DNA from 4 places in the Streptomyces sp. NPDC005551 genome. Region 3 is predicted to be linked to each of the others. Evidence: riboswitches for the same ligand, from Rfam matches in the RefSeq annotation. Region 3 holds a riboswitch; each other region holds the start of a gene.
What was found. Region 3 has a riboswitch for cyclic di-AMP ahead of ACFYP4_RS25570 (transglycosylase family protein). Riboswitches for the same ligand answer to the same signal wherever they lie in the genome.

Region 1 (4,191 bases), on a different contig from region 3:
CCGGATCCCGGCCTCGGGAACGCCGCGCCGCCCACGTCCGCCGAGCCCGTCGCCCGGCGGATCTCGTCCGCGCGCCGCTTCCTCCGGGCCCTGCCCGCGCTGCTCGTCGCGGCCGGGATCGTCTACGACCTCCTCACGCCGTCACAGTTCACCGCGGCCCCCTTCTTCACGGCCGCACCCCTGGTCGCCGCTCCGCTCTTCTCGCTGCGCGGCACGGTCCTCACCGGTCTCGCCGCGCTCGCCGCCGTCCTCTCCGTCCACCTCGAACTCGGCATCGTGCTGCGCGTCGACGCGATCACCGAACTGGTCACCGTCGCCACCGTCACCGTCCTGGCCGTCCTCATCAACATCCTCGTCCGGCGCTCCGACGAACGGCTCGCCTCCGCGCGCGAGATCGCCGAGGCCGCACAGCGCGCCGTACTGCCGCGCCCGGAGGAGCGGATCGGCGGGCTCGAGGTGGCCGCGCGGTACGAGGCCGCGCAGGCCGACGCGTTCATCGGCGGTGACCTGTACGCGGTGCAGGATTCCCCGTACGGCGTGCGGCTGGTCGTCGGGGATGTGCGGGGCAAGGGCATGGGGGCGGTGACGGCGGTCGCCGTCGTCATCGGGGCCTTCCGGGAGGCTGCCGAGCACGAGTCGACGCTGGAGGCGGTCGCCCAGCGGCTGGAGCGGGCGCTGGCGCGGGAGGGGACACGGCGCGACGGGCTCGACGCCTTCGAGGGGTTCACGACGGCCGTCCTCGCGGAGGTCGCGCACGGGGACGGCGTCGTGCGCCTCCTGAACCGCGGCCATCCCCCGCCGCTGCTCCTGCACGCGGACGGCACCCTGCGCACGCTGGAGGCACCGGAGCCCGCGCTGCCGCTCGGGATGGGCGAGCTCGGCACGTGGCCCGACCGCGCCACGGTGGTCGCGTTCCGGGCCGGAGCCACCCTGCTCCTCTACACGGACGGGCTGTCGGAGGCGCGCGACCCCCAGGGGCGGTTCTACGACCCGGCGGAGCGGCTCGCCGGGCGGGCCTTCCGCGACCCGGACGCCCTGCTCTCGGCCCTCATCAAGGACGTGCACCGGCACACCGGGGACGGGACGACGGACGACCTGGCGCTGCTCGCCGTCCGGCGGTCGTGAGTGTCCGGCGCGGCGTTCAGGGCCCGCCGTCACCCGAGGTGACCGGGCGGGATCACTGCGCATAACAGCTGACGCATCGTCAACTCTTTTGAGGTTTACGACTCACGGTCAACTCGCCCGGTTTTCACCGCTCGTGACCCGTAAGTCCGTGACGAAGACGTTAATGATCAGTCGGAACAGCTTGGAATAGGGGACCCGCGTCTATTAACGTTCGATAACGCAGCGCGGTCGTCCCAGCCGTCACAAGAGACGGCTCCGTGCGCACGCGCCGAATCCCGCAAGGGAACCGGGGAACCACCAATTTGGGGTGAATCGAGCGTCTATCACGGTGCAGCGCACCCTGGTTGACGCGCGTAGGAGACCTTCCTGCTCCGAACCCGTCAGCTAACCCGGTAGGCGAGAAGGAAGGAAAGGAGCGCGCCCACGTGGCGTCCAACCGGCCTGCCCAGAACACCTCGTTCGCGCCGAGTGAGAAGCAGAGCGACACCTTCGGCTACGGCCACGGCAACGACGAGGGCCCCTGGGAGGAGTGGAATCCCACCGCGGATTCCGTCCGTCCCGTACGTGGCCGGCACCGCGTCTCCAAGCAGCGCGGCGGAGGACTCGCCCGGAGCTCCACCGTCCTCGGCGTCGGCGTCATCGCCGCCGTCGGCGCGGGCGGCATGGCCACCGCGCAGAGCGGCAAGCCCCCGGTCTCCATCTCGATGCCCGACCTGTCGTCGGTCGCCGACTCGGCCAGGAACCTGATATCGGACGGCTCCGCCGAACCCGCCACGGCCGCCTCCGCCACCCCGCTCACCACCGCCGGACTCGCCGGCTCGGACACGGCCCAGGGCACCGCCGGCGCGGGCGAGGCCCTGCGTGCCCGCATCATGCAGCAGGCCGAGTCGCAGCAGGACCAGGTCGACCTCAAGGCCGCCGAGGCCGCGCAGGCCGCCGCCGTGAAGAAGGCCGCCGAGGAAGCGGCCAAGTCGCAGGACGAGGCCGAGGCCAAGGCCGCCGCCGCCAAGAAGAAGGCGGAGCAGGAGGCCAAGGAGAAGGCGGAGGCCGAGCGCCTCGCCAAGCTCGCCAAGAGCTACACGCTGCCGACCTCCTCGTACACGCTGACCTCGCACTTCGGTGACGCCGGTGCCATGTGGTCCTCCGGCCACCACACCGGCCTCGACTTCGCGGCGCCCACCGGCACGCTGATCAAAGCCGTGCACAGCGGCACCGTCACCGAGGCCGGCTGGGCCGGTGCGTACGGCTACCGCACGGTCCTCACCCTCGACGACGGCACCGAGATCTGGCTCTGCCACCAGTCGTCCATCAGCGCCGGCGTGGGCCAGAAGGTCTCCACCGGTGAGGTCATCGGGCGGGTCGGCGCGACCGGCAACGTGACCGGGCCTCACCTGCACATGGAGGTGCACCCGGGCGGCAGCGCCGGCGGTGTCGACCCGCTGGCCTGGCTGCAGAGCAAGGGCCTCAACCCGTAACCAAGGCGGCCCTCCCGGCCGGGCCTGCGGAATACGTACCTCGGTCAACGGTGTTGAGATGCACCATGACCGCACTCCGCAAGCTCGGCCCGTCCGACCTCGAGGTCTTCCCGCTCGCCCTCGGCGGCAACGTCTTCGGCTGGACCGCCGACGAGGACGCGTCCTTCGCCGTGCTGGACGCGTACGCGGCAGCCGGCGGCAACTTCGTGGACACCGCCGACACCTACTCCTCGTGGGCACCCGGCAACGAGGGCGGCGAGTCGGAGACGGTCATCGGCAGGTGGTTCGCCGCGCGCGGCAACCGCTCCGAGATCGTCCTGGCCACCAAGGCCGGTGCCCATCCCGCGTACAAGGGGCTGTCCCCGGACACCCTCAGGGCCGCGGCCGACGCGTCGCTGCGCCGCCTGGGGACGGACTACATCGACCTCTACTACACGCACTACGACGACCCCTCGGTCCCGGTCGAGGAGATCATCGGCACCCTCGACGAACTGGTGCGGTCAGGCAAGGTGCGCGCCGTCGCCGCCTCCAACATCTCGCCCGAGCGGCTCCAGGAGTCCCTGGAGTTCTCCGACCGCGAGGGCCTCGCCCGCTACGTCGCCCTCCAGCCGCACTACAACCTCGTCTCGCGCGACACCTACGAGGGCCCGCTCCAGGAGATCGCCTCCCGTTCCGGCCTCGCCACCGTCCCCTACTACGCCCTCGCCTCCGGCTTCCTGACCGGCAAGTACCGCCCCGGTACGACGGTCGACTCCGCGCGGGCCGCGGGCGCAGGCAAGCACCTGGAGACCGAGCGCGGGCGTCGCGTGCTGGCCGCGCTGGACGAGATCGCCGAGTCCCGGGGCGTCCCGCACGCCACCATCGCCCTGGCGTGGCTCGCCGACCGGCCCACGGTGGCCGCGCCGCTCGCCTCCGCGCGGACGGCCGAGCAACTCCCTGCGCTCCTGGGCGTGGCCGACCTGACCCTCACGGACGCGGAGTCGGCCGAGCTGACGCGGGCGTCGGCGTAGGGCCTGTCAGCCAGGCCTGCGGGCCTGCCTGCGGCCTCACGAGCGGTAGGGGTTGTAGGCCGGATACGCGTCGTACGCGGGGTGGGGCGGGCGGTACGCCGCCGCGGGGCCGGCGTACGGCCGGGCGTGCGCCGGCGCGTGCACCGGCGGCCACGGGGGTGCGACCGGGGGCGCGGCGGCGCGGGCCGCGTACGCGAGGGAGGGGCGGGCGACGTCCCTGCGCCGCCACAGCTCGTGCAGCAGCTCCCTCTCCCGTACGACGAAGTCGGGGCCGGCGTGGCCACGGCGTCCCCGGTGCCGCAGGAACGCGAGCGAGGTCGCGTAGGCCTCGTACTGGGCGACGGAGCGCGCGGCGGCCCGGCCGAAGTGGTGCTTGGCGTAGTCGCGGGCGAGGCGCCGCGCGCGCATGGAGCCGAGCACGAACGGCTCGGGCGCGGCCAGCCACCCGGTGACGGCGTAGGCGGGCAGTTCCGCGCGCACCGTGCGCAGCTCCCGCTGGCGGGTCCAGACGACCAGCCAGGTGAGCAGCCCGAACGCGGGGACCATGAACGCCGCGTAGACCGCGAAGAAGCCGTACTCGC
Region 2 (4,191 bases), on a different contig from region 3:
GCGCCGAGCTTGCGGCGCCGCACCGCTGGACCGTGTCGCATGGCCGCCTCCTTCCGCCCGGTGAGCGGCGTCCCCGGCGACGGTAGAGGATGCGCCCGGTGCCCGGCCGAACGGGCTCGTTCGCGTGGAGTTCACCGCATCGAGCGACAGATATATGCACATCCCGGTGGATCGCGCCCGCGACGGGTGCGGCGATGGCAGTCTGGCGCGAAGCACCGGTCCGGGACCGTACTCGAATCATCCGCTCCGTGTCGGACTACGGGTCCCGTGGGAAAGGGACGACGTCGCCATGGCAGATCACCAGGAAGCATCCGTCACTCTCCCGAGCGATCCCGCATCGGTCTGCGCGGCCCGGACCTACGTCATCGGTGTCCTCGCCGACTGGGGCCTGCCGAGTGGCACGGAGGCCGCCGAGACCGTACGCCTGATCGTGTCCGAGCTCGCCACCAACGCCGTCCAGCACACCCTCGGGCAGTCTCCGACCTTCACCGTGGACGTCGCGCTCGAGCGTGACGAACAGCTGCGCATCGGAGTCACCGACAGCCACCCGCGGTTCCCGAAGCGACTGCCCGCCGCCGTCCAGCAGGACAACGGCCGGGGACTGGTCATCATCCGCTGGCTGACCGCCGAGTGCGGCGGCAGGCTGAGCGTGCGGCCCACCCGCGAGGGCGGCAAGACGGTCGTGATCGAGCTGCCGTGGTCCCTCCCGGCCCGGCCGGTGACGCCGGGCCGGGAACCTTGACACCGCCACCCCGCAGCCGCGCCGCCGGGGGCCGTGGCGGCCCTCACGGGCGCCGGCCCGGACCTTCGTGCTCCCGGGTCCCCGAGGGAGCCCCTTTCGCCCGGAGGGCGCGCCGCACGAGCCGGGGCAGGACGCCCCACAGCGCCGCGCAGACGACCAGCGTGCCCGCCGCCGCGGCGATTCCGCCGCCCCTGCCCAGGGTCACGTCGACGACGAGCAGGACGGAGCCGGTGAACGCCAGCATCAGGACGCACAGCCCGGCCGTGGCCAGATGGGAGGAGACCCGCACGATGGTGGCCTTGGCGTTCTGCTGGAACAGCGACCGGTGCAGGGCCGCCGGGGCCACGAAGAGCGCGGCGGCCAGCACGGCGAGCAGCAGCGTGGTGACGTACGTGACGCGCTGCACCGTGTCGAGGGTCGGGAACCGCTGGGTGAACGCCAGGGTCAGCAGGAAGGCGAAGAGGATCTGCACGCCGGTCTGGACGACGCGCAGCTCCTGGAGCAGCTCGGCGAAGTTGCGGTCGGCGCGCTCCGGGGGCGTCTCGTTCCGCGCGGATCGAGGGTGTCGGTCGTCCATGGGCGGACGAGTATCCGTTTCCGGCCATGGTCACGCCCTCCGGGGGCGGCGGCGCCCGCCGCCGCCCCCGGAGGGAGCCGGTCAGCCGACCCGGCCGTACCAGACGCTCTTCGTCCAGATCTTCGTGAGCTTCACGACCTCCCCGGTCTTCGGGGAGTGCCAGATCCGTCCCTTCCCGGCGTAGATGCCGACGTGGTACACGTTCCGGCCCGAATGGAAGAACACGAGGTCTCCCGCCCTGCGGTGCGAGGCGGAGACGTGGTTGGTCTTGTTGTACTGCGCCGCGGCCGTACGAGGCAGCTTCTTGCCGGCCTTCTTGTACGAGTAGAGCGTGAGCCCGGAGCAGTCGAAGCGGCGCGGCCCCGTCGCGCCGTACTTGTACGGGGCACCTTTCTTGGAGGCCGCGATTTGAAGCGCCTTCGTCGCCGATGTGGCCGCGGCGGCGTCGGATGCGGCGCCGGGGACCACGAGGCTGCCGCCGACGGCGGCGATGGTGAGGGCCGAGGCCGTACCGGCCCGGGTCCACAGCGACGGGACACGATTGAGCGCAGTCATGCGCAACCCTTCGTCAGCCGCCTGTGAAGGATGACCTGTCGGATTCGGGCTGGCGAAGTAGCCCGGCCGCGATGTGCGGCTTCACCCCAAGGACCGCCCGGATCTCTCCGGCGGCCCGTCGTGCTGGGTCCTCCACTCCTGCCGATCCACTTCTGTCGACCGGTCATCCGGGCGGCGGCAGGACTCGGCGTCCGCCCGGATCGCCCCGCCGCTTCGGCGGGGGCTTGTCGTCGCAGGGATCTTCACTCATGGAAGTCCGAAAATCCGAACGGAATCGGAGATTTGTGGGGTTACTCACCACTCACCCGTTCGGGTGGACACCCCCTGTTTCGAACGGAAGTTGGGGGTGTCGACCAAGCCCGCACCTGCGGCGGAACGCTTCATTCCGCCCCGGCTCTCCACGCGTTGCGCAAGTTGAGGGGGTCTATGACCGGGGGTGCGTCTACGCCGTTGGGGGGTACGCCGTTTGGTGCGTTTGTGTCCCGGACCGGACGCCGCGCGAAGCCGGCGCCCGCCGGCCCCGGGCGACGGCGCGCCGGGTGTCCGCCGTCGGCGGCAAGGTGACGCGGGAGGCCCGTCGTTCGCCTCCGCGGATCCGTACGGTCCGCTCCACGGGCGGCGCGTGGACTTCGCTTCCGCCCCGTTGGTCCATCGGAGTGGGCGCGTGCGGTGCCCGACGGGCAGGGCCGGCCCAGCCGGGGGTCATGAGCGGATCAAGAGCTGGTTAACGTAGTTGAAACTCCGTCCAACTAGCCTGCCGATCCACGCCACCAGGGGTTTCCTTATCCGGATTGAGCCTGACCGCCCAATCTGCCTGTGTGTTACACCTATCCCGTCGCGGTGGCTGCGGCAACCGGACCCCGCACGGTCCGGGCGAGGACTGTGAGGTGGGACGCCGTGCAACTGACCCCGCACGAGCAAGAGAGGCTGCTGATCCACGTGGCCGCCGACGTGGCCGAGAAGCGCCGGGCCCGCGGGCTGAGACTGAACCACCCCGAGGCCGTCGCCCTCATCACCTCGCACCTCCTGGAAGGCGCCCGTGACGGCCGTACCGTCGCCGAGCTCATGGCCTCCGGGCGCAGGCTGCTCACCCGGGACGACGTCATGGAGGGCATCCCCGAGATGATCCACGACGTCCAGGTGGAGGCGACCTTCCCGGACGGCACCAAGCTCGTCACCGTCCACGACCCGATCGTCTGACGGGGGAGCGGCCCGATGATCCCCGGAGAGATCCTGTTCGCCGACGGGCCCGTCGCCTTCAACGAAGGCCGCGAGGTCACCCGGCTGACCGTCCTCAACTCCGCCGACCGCCCCGTCCAGGTCGGCTCCCACTACCACTTCGCCGAGGCCAACCCGGGTCTGGACTTCGACCGCGCCGCCGCCCGCGGCAGGCGGCTGAACGTGGCCGCGGGCACCGCCGTGCGCTTCGAGCCCGGTATCCCCGTCGACGTCGAACTCGTTCCGCTCGCCGGTGCCCGGGTGGTGCCCGGCCTGCGCGGTGAGACCGGAGGTGCCCTCGATGCCTGAGATCTCGCGTGCCGCGTACGCCGATCTGTTCGGGCCCACCACCGGCGACCGGATCCGGCTCGCCGACACCGATCTGCTCGTCGAGATCGAGGAGGACCGCTGCGGCGGTCCCGGCCGCGCCGGCGACGAGGCGGTGTTCGGCGGCGGCAAGGTCATCCGCGAGTCCATGGGCCAGGCGCGCGCCACGCGCGCGGACGGCACCCCGGACACGGTGATCACGGGAGCCGTGATCATCGACCACTGGGGCGTCGTCAAGGCCGACGTCGGCATCCGCGACGGCCGGATCACCGGCATCGGCAAGGCGGGCAACCCCGACACGATGGACGGCGTCCACCCGGACCTCGTCATCGGCCCCGAGACCGAGATCGTCGCGGGCAACGGGCGGATCCTCACGGCCGGCGCCATCGACGCGCACGTCCACTTCATCTGCCCGCAGATCGCCGACGAGGCGCTGGCGGCCGGTATCACCACGCTGGTCGGCGGCGGTACCGGACCGGCCGAGGGCTCCAAGGCGACCACCGTCACCCCCGGCCCCTGGCACCTGGCCCGGATGCTGGAGGCGATGGAGCGGTACCCGCTCAACATCGGCCTGCTCGGCAAGGGCAACACCGTCTCGCACGAGGCGATGCTGTCCCAGATCCGCGGCGGCGCCCTCGGACTGAAGCTGCACGAGGACTGGGGCTCCACCCCGGCCGTCATCGACGCCTCGCTCACCGTCGCCGAGCAGACCGGCGTCCAGATCGCCATCCACACGGACACCCTCAACGAGGCCGGGTTCGTGGGCGACACC
Region 3 (4,191 bases):
CGAGCGGCCGGCGTACACCGCGGCGTCGTCGAGGATCTCCTCGATGCGCAGCAGCTGGTTGTACTTGGCGACGCGGTCCGAGCGGGCCGGGGCGCCGGTCTTGATCTGGCCGCAGTTCACCGCGACGGCGAGGTCGGCGATGGTGACGTCCTCGGTCTCGCCGGAGCGGTGGGACATCATGCACTTGAAGCCGTTGCGCTGGGCCAGCTCGACGGCGTCCAGCGTCTCGGTCAGCGAGCCGATCTGGTTGACCTTGACGAGCAGGGCGTTGGCGGAGCCCTCCTCGATGCCGCGGGCCAGGCGCTCCGGGTTGGTGACGAAGAGGTCGTCGCCGACGATCTGGACCTTGTCGCCCAGCTTGTCGGTGATGACCTTCCAGCCGGCCCAGTCGTCCTCGTACAGCGGGTCCTCGATGGAGACCAGCGGGTACGCGGAGACGAGCTCCTCGTAGTACTCGGTCATCTCGGCGGCCGAGCGGGACTTGCCCTCGAACTCGTACGCGCCGTCCTTGTAGAACTCGGACGCGGCGACGTCGAGCGCGAGCGCGATCTGCTCACCGGGGACGTAACCGGCCTGCTTGATGGCCTCGATGATGAGGTCGAGCGCGGCGCGGTTGGACTCCAGGTTCGGGGCGAAGCCGCCCTCGTCGCCGAGGCCGGTGGACAGGCCCTTGGTCTTCAGCACCTTCTTGAGGGTGTGGTAGACCTCGGCGCCCCAGCGCAGCGCCTCGGAGAAGGACTCCGCGCCGATCGGCGCGATCATGAACTCCTGGATGTCGACGTTCGAGTCGGCGTGCGAGCCGCCGTTCAGGATGTTCATCATCGGGACGGGCAGCAGGTGCGCGTTCGGGCCGCCCAGGTAGCGGAACAGCGGCAGGTCGCTGGCCTCGGAGGCGGCGTGCGCGACGGCCAGGGAGACGCCGAGGATGGCGTTGGCGCCCAGCGAGCCCTTGTTGTCGGTGGCGTCCAGGTCGAACATCGCCTGGTCGATCAGGCGCTGCTCGGTGGCGTCGTAGCCGACGAGCTCCGGGCCGATCTGCTCGATGACCGCGAGGACGGCCTTCTCGACACCCTTGCCGTGGTAGCGGTTGGGGTCACCGTCGCGCAGCTCGATGGCCTCGAAGGCACCGGTGGAGGCGCCGGACGGGACGGCGGCACGACCCGTGCTGCCGTCGTCGAGGCCGACCTCGACCTCGACGGTGGGGTTCCCTCGCGAGTCGAGGATTTCCCGGGCTACGACGACGTCGATGGACGGCACGAGCATCTCCTTCTGGGATGTGACGCGGGTACGCGGAGCTCCTTGGCCCCAACTGCACGGAGCCGCGGTCGGCTCCGCGACATGAGCCTAACCGGCTCCGGGGGATCGGCCAGCCGGTCGACCACCCCATGGACAGAACCGAGAGTAAATTGTTTCCGAACGGAACAAAAACCTGCCCCGTACAGGCAACCGCTTCTGAGCGGCCCGCGGCACGTCCATGAAAAACCCCGCTCCGGTGCGTACGGGGGAACACGCACCGGAGCGGGGAGCCCGTGGGGGCGGGGGTGGCCCGCACGGGGACTCCATGGTGGAGTCCCCGGATGAGGGAGGGCCGTGGTTCAGCTGTGAGCCCGTTGCCGGCCGGGGTCAGCTGAGGTGGAGCTGCTGGCCCGGGAAGATGAAGTCGGCATCGTCGATGATGTCCTTGTTCAGCTTGAACAGCTTCTGCCAGCCGCCCTTGACCTTCTTGTCCGCGGCGATCGAGCTGAGGGTGTCGCCCTTGACGACCTTGTACTCGCCGTCACCCTTCTCGACCTTCTTGCCGGTCGGGGTCTCGACGGTCTTCTTGGCCGTCTCCCGCTCCGAGGAGCGCGAGGCACGCTGGTCCTGCGCCTGCGGGGCCTGCTGCTGCGGCTGGGCCGGCTGGGCCGTGCTCTGCGAGCCGGAGCCGGAGGCAGAGTTGGAACCGGAGCCGGTGTCGGTCGACGCGCCGCCGGTCGAGGCGCCGGACAGGCCGGTGCCGCAGGTCGGCCAGGCACCCTTGCCCTGCGCGGCGAGCACCTTCTCGCCGACGGCGATCTGCTGGGCCTTGGAGGCCTTGTCGGCGGTGGAGGCGTAGGCCGAGCCGCCGTAGGCGGACCAGGTGGAGGCGGAGAACTGCAGGCCGCCGTAGTAACCGTTGCCGGTGTTGATCGACCAGTTGCCGCCGGACTCGCACTGGGCGACGGCGTCCCATTCGGAGGTGCTGGCGGCGGAGGCGCTGCCGGCCGCCATCAGCGGAGCGGCGATGGCGACACCGGTGACACCGGCGAGCGCGGCGACACGGGTGGCCTTGGACGGGCGGCGGTGCTTGGCCTTGTTGTTACGCAGCATGAAGTGATCCCCTCACCGACGCCTGCGAGGTGAGCTGTCGGGTTCGGGCGGGTGAGTGCCCGGTCGTCCGCCTCTGGCGTCCGACTCCACCCCAAGCCGTTCCCGGGTGTCTCTCGACTCCCGGGCCCGGCACTTACCTTGGGTCCCCCGCTCCTGCCTACGGCGCTTGCGCGACGACTGTTCCCGGACGGCCACTGGCAGGATTCGGCGTTGCGACCGTCGGGGCCCGCTGTAGCGAGCGATCACGACCGTAGACACGCGGCCGCCGGAATTTCAAAGATGATCAGGGTTTCTGAGACCCATGTCTCACTCCGTCAAACCGGACATTGCGGTGCGAAACATGACGCGAACTGGCGTTGTTTTGTACCTGATTCGCCATCTGACGCCCGCTTAGTCTCCTGCGACCTCAAGGCTCTGACCGGGAAGGATGACATCCGGGTCGGCGCCGACCGTCTTCTCGTTCTCCGTGTAGAGCTCGTTCCATCCGCCCTGCACGGCAAGGGAGTCGGCGATGCTCGTGAGACTGTCGCCGAGGCGGACGGTGTACGAGCCCTCCGCGGCGTCGCCGGGAGCGGCGGAGCCGCGCGAGGCGTGACGGCCGGAGGGGGTCTCCTCGCCTCCGGCGGACGCGTCGGCGTCGGCACTGGGGCCGCGGTGCCGGCCGGTGCCGGTGCCCTCGCTCCCGGACGCGGCGGTGGCCTCCGAAGAGCCAGCGGTCTGCCCGGACTTGTCCGAGTCGTCAGCCTTTGCCTTCCCGGCACCCTTCCCGGCAGCCTTGCCGTCGCCCTTGCCGCCGTCCTTGCTGCCGGACTCGGGGGAGGCGGTGGCATCCTCGTCGGCCTTCGACGGCGTCCCGGAGGCCGCCGCCTTGCCGGACGCCGCCGGGGAGGGCTTGACGGTGGAGCCGCCGGTCGACAAGCCGCCCGAAACGGGCGAGTCGCTCGACGGGGACGAATCGGGCGAGGGGGAGGCCGACGACGCGGAGGAGTCCTCGGCGACGCCGGTGTCGACCTCGACGGACGCCGAGTTCTTGCTGAGGCCCGAGAGCGGTCCGCAGGTGGGCCAGGCGGCCAGGCCCTGCCCGTCGAGAACCTTCTCGGCGACGGCTATCTGCTGCGAGCGACTGGCCTCGTCGGGGCTCGGCGCGTACGCGAGGCCGCCGTACTTGTCCCAGTTCTCCTGGGTCATCTGCAGGCCGCCGTAGTAGCCGTTGGCGTTGTCGGCACTCCACGAACCGCCGCTCTCGCACTCCGCGACCCGGTCCCAGGTGGTGCCGTCCGCGGCACTCGCGCCGGTGGCACCGAGCAACGGGATCGCGATGGCCGATCCGGTGACTCCTGCCGCGACGATGAGCGCCGGAGCCTGGCGGGGGCGACGGTGACGACCGTTCCCGGAGAGCATGCGGTGGCCTTTCGAAGACAGCGATGACAGGCGCGACGGAAGATCCATCGCGTTGATGCGTGAACGTATCGGCAGTCGAACGCTTGTCACAAGTCGATGCAGCGCAGATCACGTGAAGATCACAGTATTGACGGTGCGTCATGTTTGACGGGTCCGCGCCCGCGTACCGCCGGGCGTGAACTCCACCGGTGTGCGCCTGTTGCGAGCGCAATGCGCCCCTCCGTCGCGGGCCCGCCGAGGGTCCGCCGGCCTTGCCTACCGCGAAGGGGTGAACTCCACCGGGAGCGTCCGCAGTCCGCGCATGATGAGACCGCCGCGCCAGCGCAGGTCCGCCGGATCGCCCTTGAGGCGCAGGTCCGGCAGGCGGGTGAGGAGCGTCGCGAGGGCGGTCTGCCCCTCCAGCCGGGCGAGGGGCGCGCCGAGGCAGTAGTGGATGCCGTG
Region 4 (4,191 bases), on a different contig from region 3:
CCCAAGCGCGAGTGCCCCGAATGCCTCAGCCCCGTGCCCACGGAGGCCCGCCGCTGCGCCTCCTGCACCAGTCCGCTGCCGGCGCTCCCCGCCCAGGTGACGGCCCAGTCGGCTGCGGACGGCACCGTACCGGCGGCTGCGGACGGCACCGTACCGGCTCGTCAGGACCGGTGAGAGCGCCGGTCTGTCGGGCGGGGCGGCACGCAGGCTGCCCCGTCCAGGACGCTCGGTCCGAGCTGCCGCGCGGAAGCCGGGCCGACGCCTGTTACGACTCGTCCCGGGCGGGAAGTCGCAGCCCATGAACGCATGGGCTGACTTTCGTGAAAAGGATCATCGGTTGACGCGGCGGGTCGCCGGGTGGCAGTCGGACTGTGCGCGGCGCGTGCTGCCGGCGGTGGAGGACGCCGCCCAGCACACCAAGCTGTGGTGGGGTGCCGCCGCCGTCATGTCCCTGGCGGGCTGGAGAGGCCGTCGGGCCGCTGTCGCGGGACTGGCGAGCATGGCCGTGGCGGAGCTGGTGTCCAACGCCGTGCTCAAGCAGGTGTGCGAGCGGGAGCGGCCGCCGAAGGAATGGATCTCGCACGAGGACGTGCACGAGCGGCCCGACTCCTCCTCGTTCCCCTCCGGGCACACCGCCGCGGGCGTGGGGTTCACCGCCGCGGTGGCGGCGGTGTGGCCCCTGGCGGGCGCCGTGTGTGCGGTTCCGGCCGCGATGGTGGCCACCGAGCGGGTGCACACCGGCGCCCACTATCCGTCCGACGTCGCGGCCGGAGCGGTGATCGGCCTGGCCGCGGCAGCTCTGGTGCGCAAGAGCCCCCGGCTGGCGCTGCGTCTGCTGCGGTGAGCCCCGGGGAGCACCGCTCCCCACCGTGGCCGCCTCGGTGCGGGTGGCCGTCCGACCCCTCGGCGGGCCGCGTCTCCATGAGCGGCCCGCCGTCGCCGTTCGTTTTGTCCCGTCAGCCGTCAGCCGTCAGCCGTCAGCCGTCAGCCGTCAGGCGCCGACCACCGGACACCCTGCGGCAGATGTCCTTCAACGTGCCGTCTGAACCTTCTGTCCCATTTAGAGGCATGAGTCCCAACTGGTGCATCAGCAAGGCCTCCTGGCGGAGTGGCGCGTGAGCAGCGTCATACCGGTGACAATGCGTCGTCAGCCCGGTTTCTCAAGTCTTCGGGATTACCAAGCGATTGCGGACCCGGAAAGATCACTCGTCGACGGACAGTGACCGGCAATCCGGACATCGATCAAGAAATGGGTGCGCACAGAAAACCCACAAGGTTGTCGACGCCCTCTCATGTCGCCTACGTTCACCCTCACTCCGGACGGACGCCCAATCCTGCCGCCGCCCGGAATCCCGCACACTCACCCGTCCACGGCAGGAGCGGGGGACCCACAGGTACGACGCCTGTTCCGGTCTCCGGACAGGCTAGGGGTTGAGCCGCGCGCAACGCGGCCGGGCATCTCCAGCTCGCACCCGACAGCTGACCTCGCAGGCGCCGGAGAGGAATGCACCATGCCCGCGAAGGGTAAGCACCGCCGTCCCAAGTCCCTGCGCCTCACCCGCTCGATAGCCGTCGTCGGCACCGGTGGCGCCGCACTCGCCCTGCCCCTGATGGGAGCCGCGGGCGCCCAGGCCGCGACTCCCGCGGCCGCCGTCTCCGCCGCTCCGGAGAAGGCCGCCGCCGCGCCGGCCGCCGCCCAGAAGGTCGCGACGAAGACCTACGCGGTCAAGGCAGGCGACTCCCTCGCGAAGATCGCCGACACGCAGCACGTCGCCGGCGGCTGGAAGAAGCTCTACCAGGACAACCGCGCGGTCATCGGGGGCGATCCGGCACTGATCCACCCGGGTCTGAAGCTGACGCTCGGCGGCAAGGCCGCGTCCCCCGCCGCCCCGTCGTCCGGCAAGACCACCCAGACGACGAAGACGAAGGCCGCTCCGGCCGCGGCCACCAGCAGCTCCGGCTACACCATGCCGGTCGCGGGCGCCACCGTCGGCACCGCCTACAAGACCGCGGGCAGCATGTGGTCCAGCGGCTACCACACCGGTGTCGACTTCGTGGTCCCGACCGGCACCTCCCTCAAGGCCGTCGGACCCGGCACCGTCGTCTCGGCCGGCTGGGGCGGCGCGTACGGCAACCAGGTCGTCATCCGGCACACCGACGGCCTGTACTCCCAGTACGCCCACCTGTCCTCGCTGTCGGTCTCAGCCGGGCAGACCGTGACCGGCGGCCAGCAGATAGGCCTGTCCGGCGCGACCGGCAACGTCACCGGACCGCACCTGCACTTCGAGATCCGCACCACCCCGGACTACGGCTCGGACGTGGACCCCATCGCGTACCTGCGCGCCCACGGCGTCTCCGTCGGCTGACGCCCGCACACGCCGCCGAAGGCCGGACCCCGATCCCCGGGGTCCGGCCTTCGGCGCGCACGGCGCCGGCGACGAGGTGTGCGGAGCCCGCGCTTCCGGGCGTTGAGGCTCGTCAACCGCCCCTGCGCACCGCCTTATTCCGAGGTTGACCAACACTTGACGAGTGGCTTATCTCACCAGCCGTCAACCCCTTCCTACGGTCGCGTAGCTCACATCGGAGGGGAATCATGGGCCGATGTGGCAGACGATTCGAAGAGTGACAACAGATCAGTGATCGGGTCGTACGTGGCGGTGGGGGACAGCTTCACCGAAGGCGTCGGCGATCCCGGTCCGGACGGGGCCTTCGTCGGCTGGGCCGACCGGTTCGCGGTACTGCTCGCCGACCGGCGTCCCGAGGGCGACTTCGGCTACACCAACCTCGCCGTACGCGGGAAACTGCTCGACCAGATCGTCGAGGGCCAGCTCCGGCAGGCCAAGGAACTGGCGCCGGACCTCGTCTCGTTCTGCGCGGGCGGCAACGACATCCTCCGGCCGGGCACCGACCCCGACGAGGTCGCCGAGCGCTTCGAGCGCGCGGTCGCCGACCTCGCCTCGGCCGTCGGCACCGTCATGGTCACCACCGGGTTCGACACCCGCACCATGCCCGTGCTCAGGCATCTGCGCGGCAAGATCGCCACGTACAACGGGCATGTGCGGGCCATCGCCGACCGTTACGGCTGCCCGGTGCTGGACCTGTGGTCGCTCAAGACCATCCAGGACCGGCGCGCCTGGGACGGCGACCGCCTCCACCTGTCGCCCGAGGGACACACCCGGGTCGCCCTGCGGGCCGGCCAGGTCCTCGGCCTGGAGGTCCCGGCGGACCCGGACCAGCCGTGGCCCCCGCTGCCGCCGCGCGGCACCTTCGAGGTGCGCCGCGACAACATCCAGTGGGCGCGCGAGTACCTGGTGCCCTGGATCGGCCGCCGACTGCGCGGCCAGTCCTCCGGGGACCACGTGGCGGCCAAGGGCAGCCTGTCACCGGACGACATCAAGCTGCGGATCGCACCGGCGGTGTGAGGAACCGGGCAGAGGCCCCCGCCGCGCGGGCGGTGCGCCCGGTACGGCGGGTCAGCCGGCGGCTCAGCCGGGCGGTGACGTCAACGCCTCGCGATCCAGGCCCAGTTCGCGGGCGAGGGCCTCGTCCACCCATGCCCGGGTGCGCGCCCGCGACACGGCGCCGGGGTAGGCCGTCATCTGCACGGCGAGACCGTCCAGCAGGGCCGTGAGCCGCAGGGCCGCGTCCATGGCATCCGGGCAGCGGAACTCGCCCGCGGCCACGCCCTCCGCGATCACCTCGGCGAGCGCGGCCTTCCACTGCCGGTCGAGGTGCTGAGTGACCTCGCGCAGCCCCGGCTCGCGCAGGGCCACCGCCCAGCCCTCGATCCACAGCCGCCAGCCCTTGGCCTGGCCGGTCGGCGCGTACCAGCGGACGGCCGCCCGCAGCCGCCGAAGCGCCGACGTGCGCCGGCCCAGCAGCTTGCGGAGCCGGGCGAGGTCGTCCTCGGCGGCGAACGCGAACGCCTCGGCGACCAGTTTCTCCTTGGTCGAGAAGTGGTAGAGCACCAGCGCGTTGCTCACCCCGAGCGCCGCGGCCACGTCCGCGATGCGCACGGCCGCGACACCGCGCGCCTCGATCTGTCCGATGGCGGCCCGCAGCATCTCCTCGCGCCGCTGGACCACACTCAACCGCACTCTCGCCACGCGGCAACCCTAATCCGTCGCGCGGCGCACCCCGGACGCCGGCCCGGCCTCACCGTGAACGCGTGAGCTGCGCCGACACCGACAC

Region 1: it holds a riboswitch for cyclic di-AMP, as region 3 does, so the genes downstream of both, ACFYP4_RS12460 (M23 family metallopeptidase) here and ACFYP4_RS25570 (transglycosylase family protein) in region 3, are expected to answer to the same signal.
Region 2: it holds a riboswitch for cyclic di-AMP, as region 3 does, so the genes downstream of both, ACFYP4_RS17515 (C40 family peptidase) here and ACFYP4_RS25570 (transglycosylase family protein) in region 3, are expected to answer to the same signal.
Region 4: it holds a riboswitch for cyclic di-AMP, as region 3 does, so the genes downstream of both, ACFYP4_RS11870 (LysM peptidoglycan-binding domain-containing M23 family metallopeptidase) here and ACFYP4_RS25570 (transglycosylase family protein) in region 3, are expected to answer to the same signal.

The regions. Positions count from the first base shown of each region.
Region 1 is NZ_JBIAJE010000004.1:20,742-24,932, reverse strand. Features, by position in the region: gene ACFYP4_RS12465 (PP2C family protein-serine/threonine phosphatase) at 1-1,125, shown strand, start outside; cyclic di-AMP (ydaO/yuaA leader) riboswitch at 1,382-1,539, shown strand; gene ACFYP4_RS12460 (M23 family metallopeptidase) at 1,551-2,600, shown strand; gene ACFYP4_RS12455 (aldo/keto reductase) at 2,666-3,610, shown strand; gene ACFYP4_RS12450 (PrsW family intramembrane metalloprotease) at 3,647-4,191, opposite strand, start outside.
Region 2 is NZ_JBIAJE010000005.1:485,682-489,872, reverse strand. Features, by position in the region: gene ACFYP4_RS17530 (helix-turn-helix domain-containing protein) at 1-41, opposite strand, end outside; gene ACFYP4_RS17525 (ATP-binding protein) at 290-742, shown strand; gene ACFYP4_RS17520 (DUF6328 family protein) at 786-1,319, opposite strand; gene ACFYP4_RS17515 (C40 family peptidase) at 1,401-1,874, opposite strand; cyclic di-AMP (ydaO/yuaA leader) riboswitch at 1,878-2,074, opposite strand; gene ACFYP4_RS17510 (urease subunit gamma) at 2,772-3,074, shown strand; gene ACFYP4_RS17505 (urease subunit beta) at 3,090-3,401, shown strand; gene ACFYP4_RS17500 (urease subunit alpha) at 3,394-4,191, shown strand, end outside.
Region 3 is NZ_JBIAJE010000009.1:84,577-88,767, forward strand. Features, by position in the region: gene eno (phosphopyruvate hydratase) at 1-1,263, opposite strand, end outside; gene ACFYP4_RS25570 (transglycosylase family protein) at 1,624-2,349, opposite strand; cyclic di-AMP (ydaO/yuaA leader) riboswitch at 2,354-2,524, opposite strand; gene ACFYP4_RS25575 (transglycosylase family protein) at 2,740-3,750, opposite strand; gene ACFYP4_RS25580 (cytochrome P450) at 4,006-4,191, opposite strand, start outside.
Region 4 is NZ_JBIAJE010000003.1:803,792-807,982, reverse strand. Features, by position in the region: gene mscL (large conductance mechanosensitive channel protein MscL) at 1-174, shown strand, start outside; gene ACFYP4_RS11875 (phosphatase PAP2 family protein) at 338-844, shown strand; cyclic di-AMP (ydaO/yuaA leader) riboswitch at 1,352-1,507, shown strand; gene ACFYP4_RS11870 (LysM peptidoglycan-binding domain-containing M23 family metallopeptidase) at 1,512-2,366, shown strand; gene ACFYP4_RS11865 (SGNH/GDSL hydrolase family protein) at 2,637-3,422, shown strand; gene ACFYP4_RS11860 (TetR/AcrR family transcriptional regulator) at 3,486-4,085, opposite strand.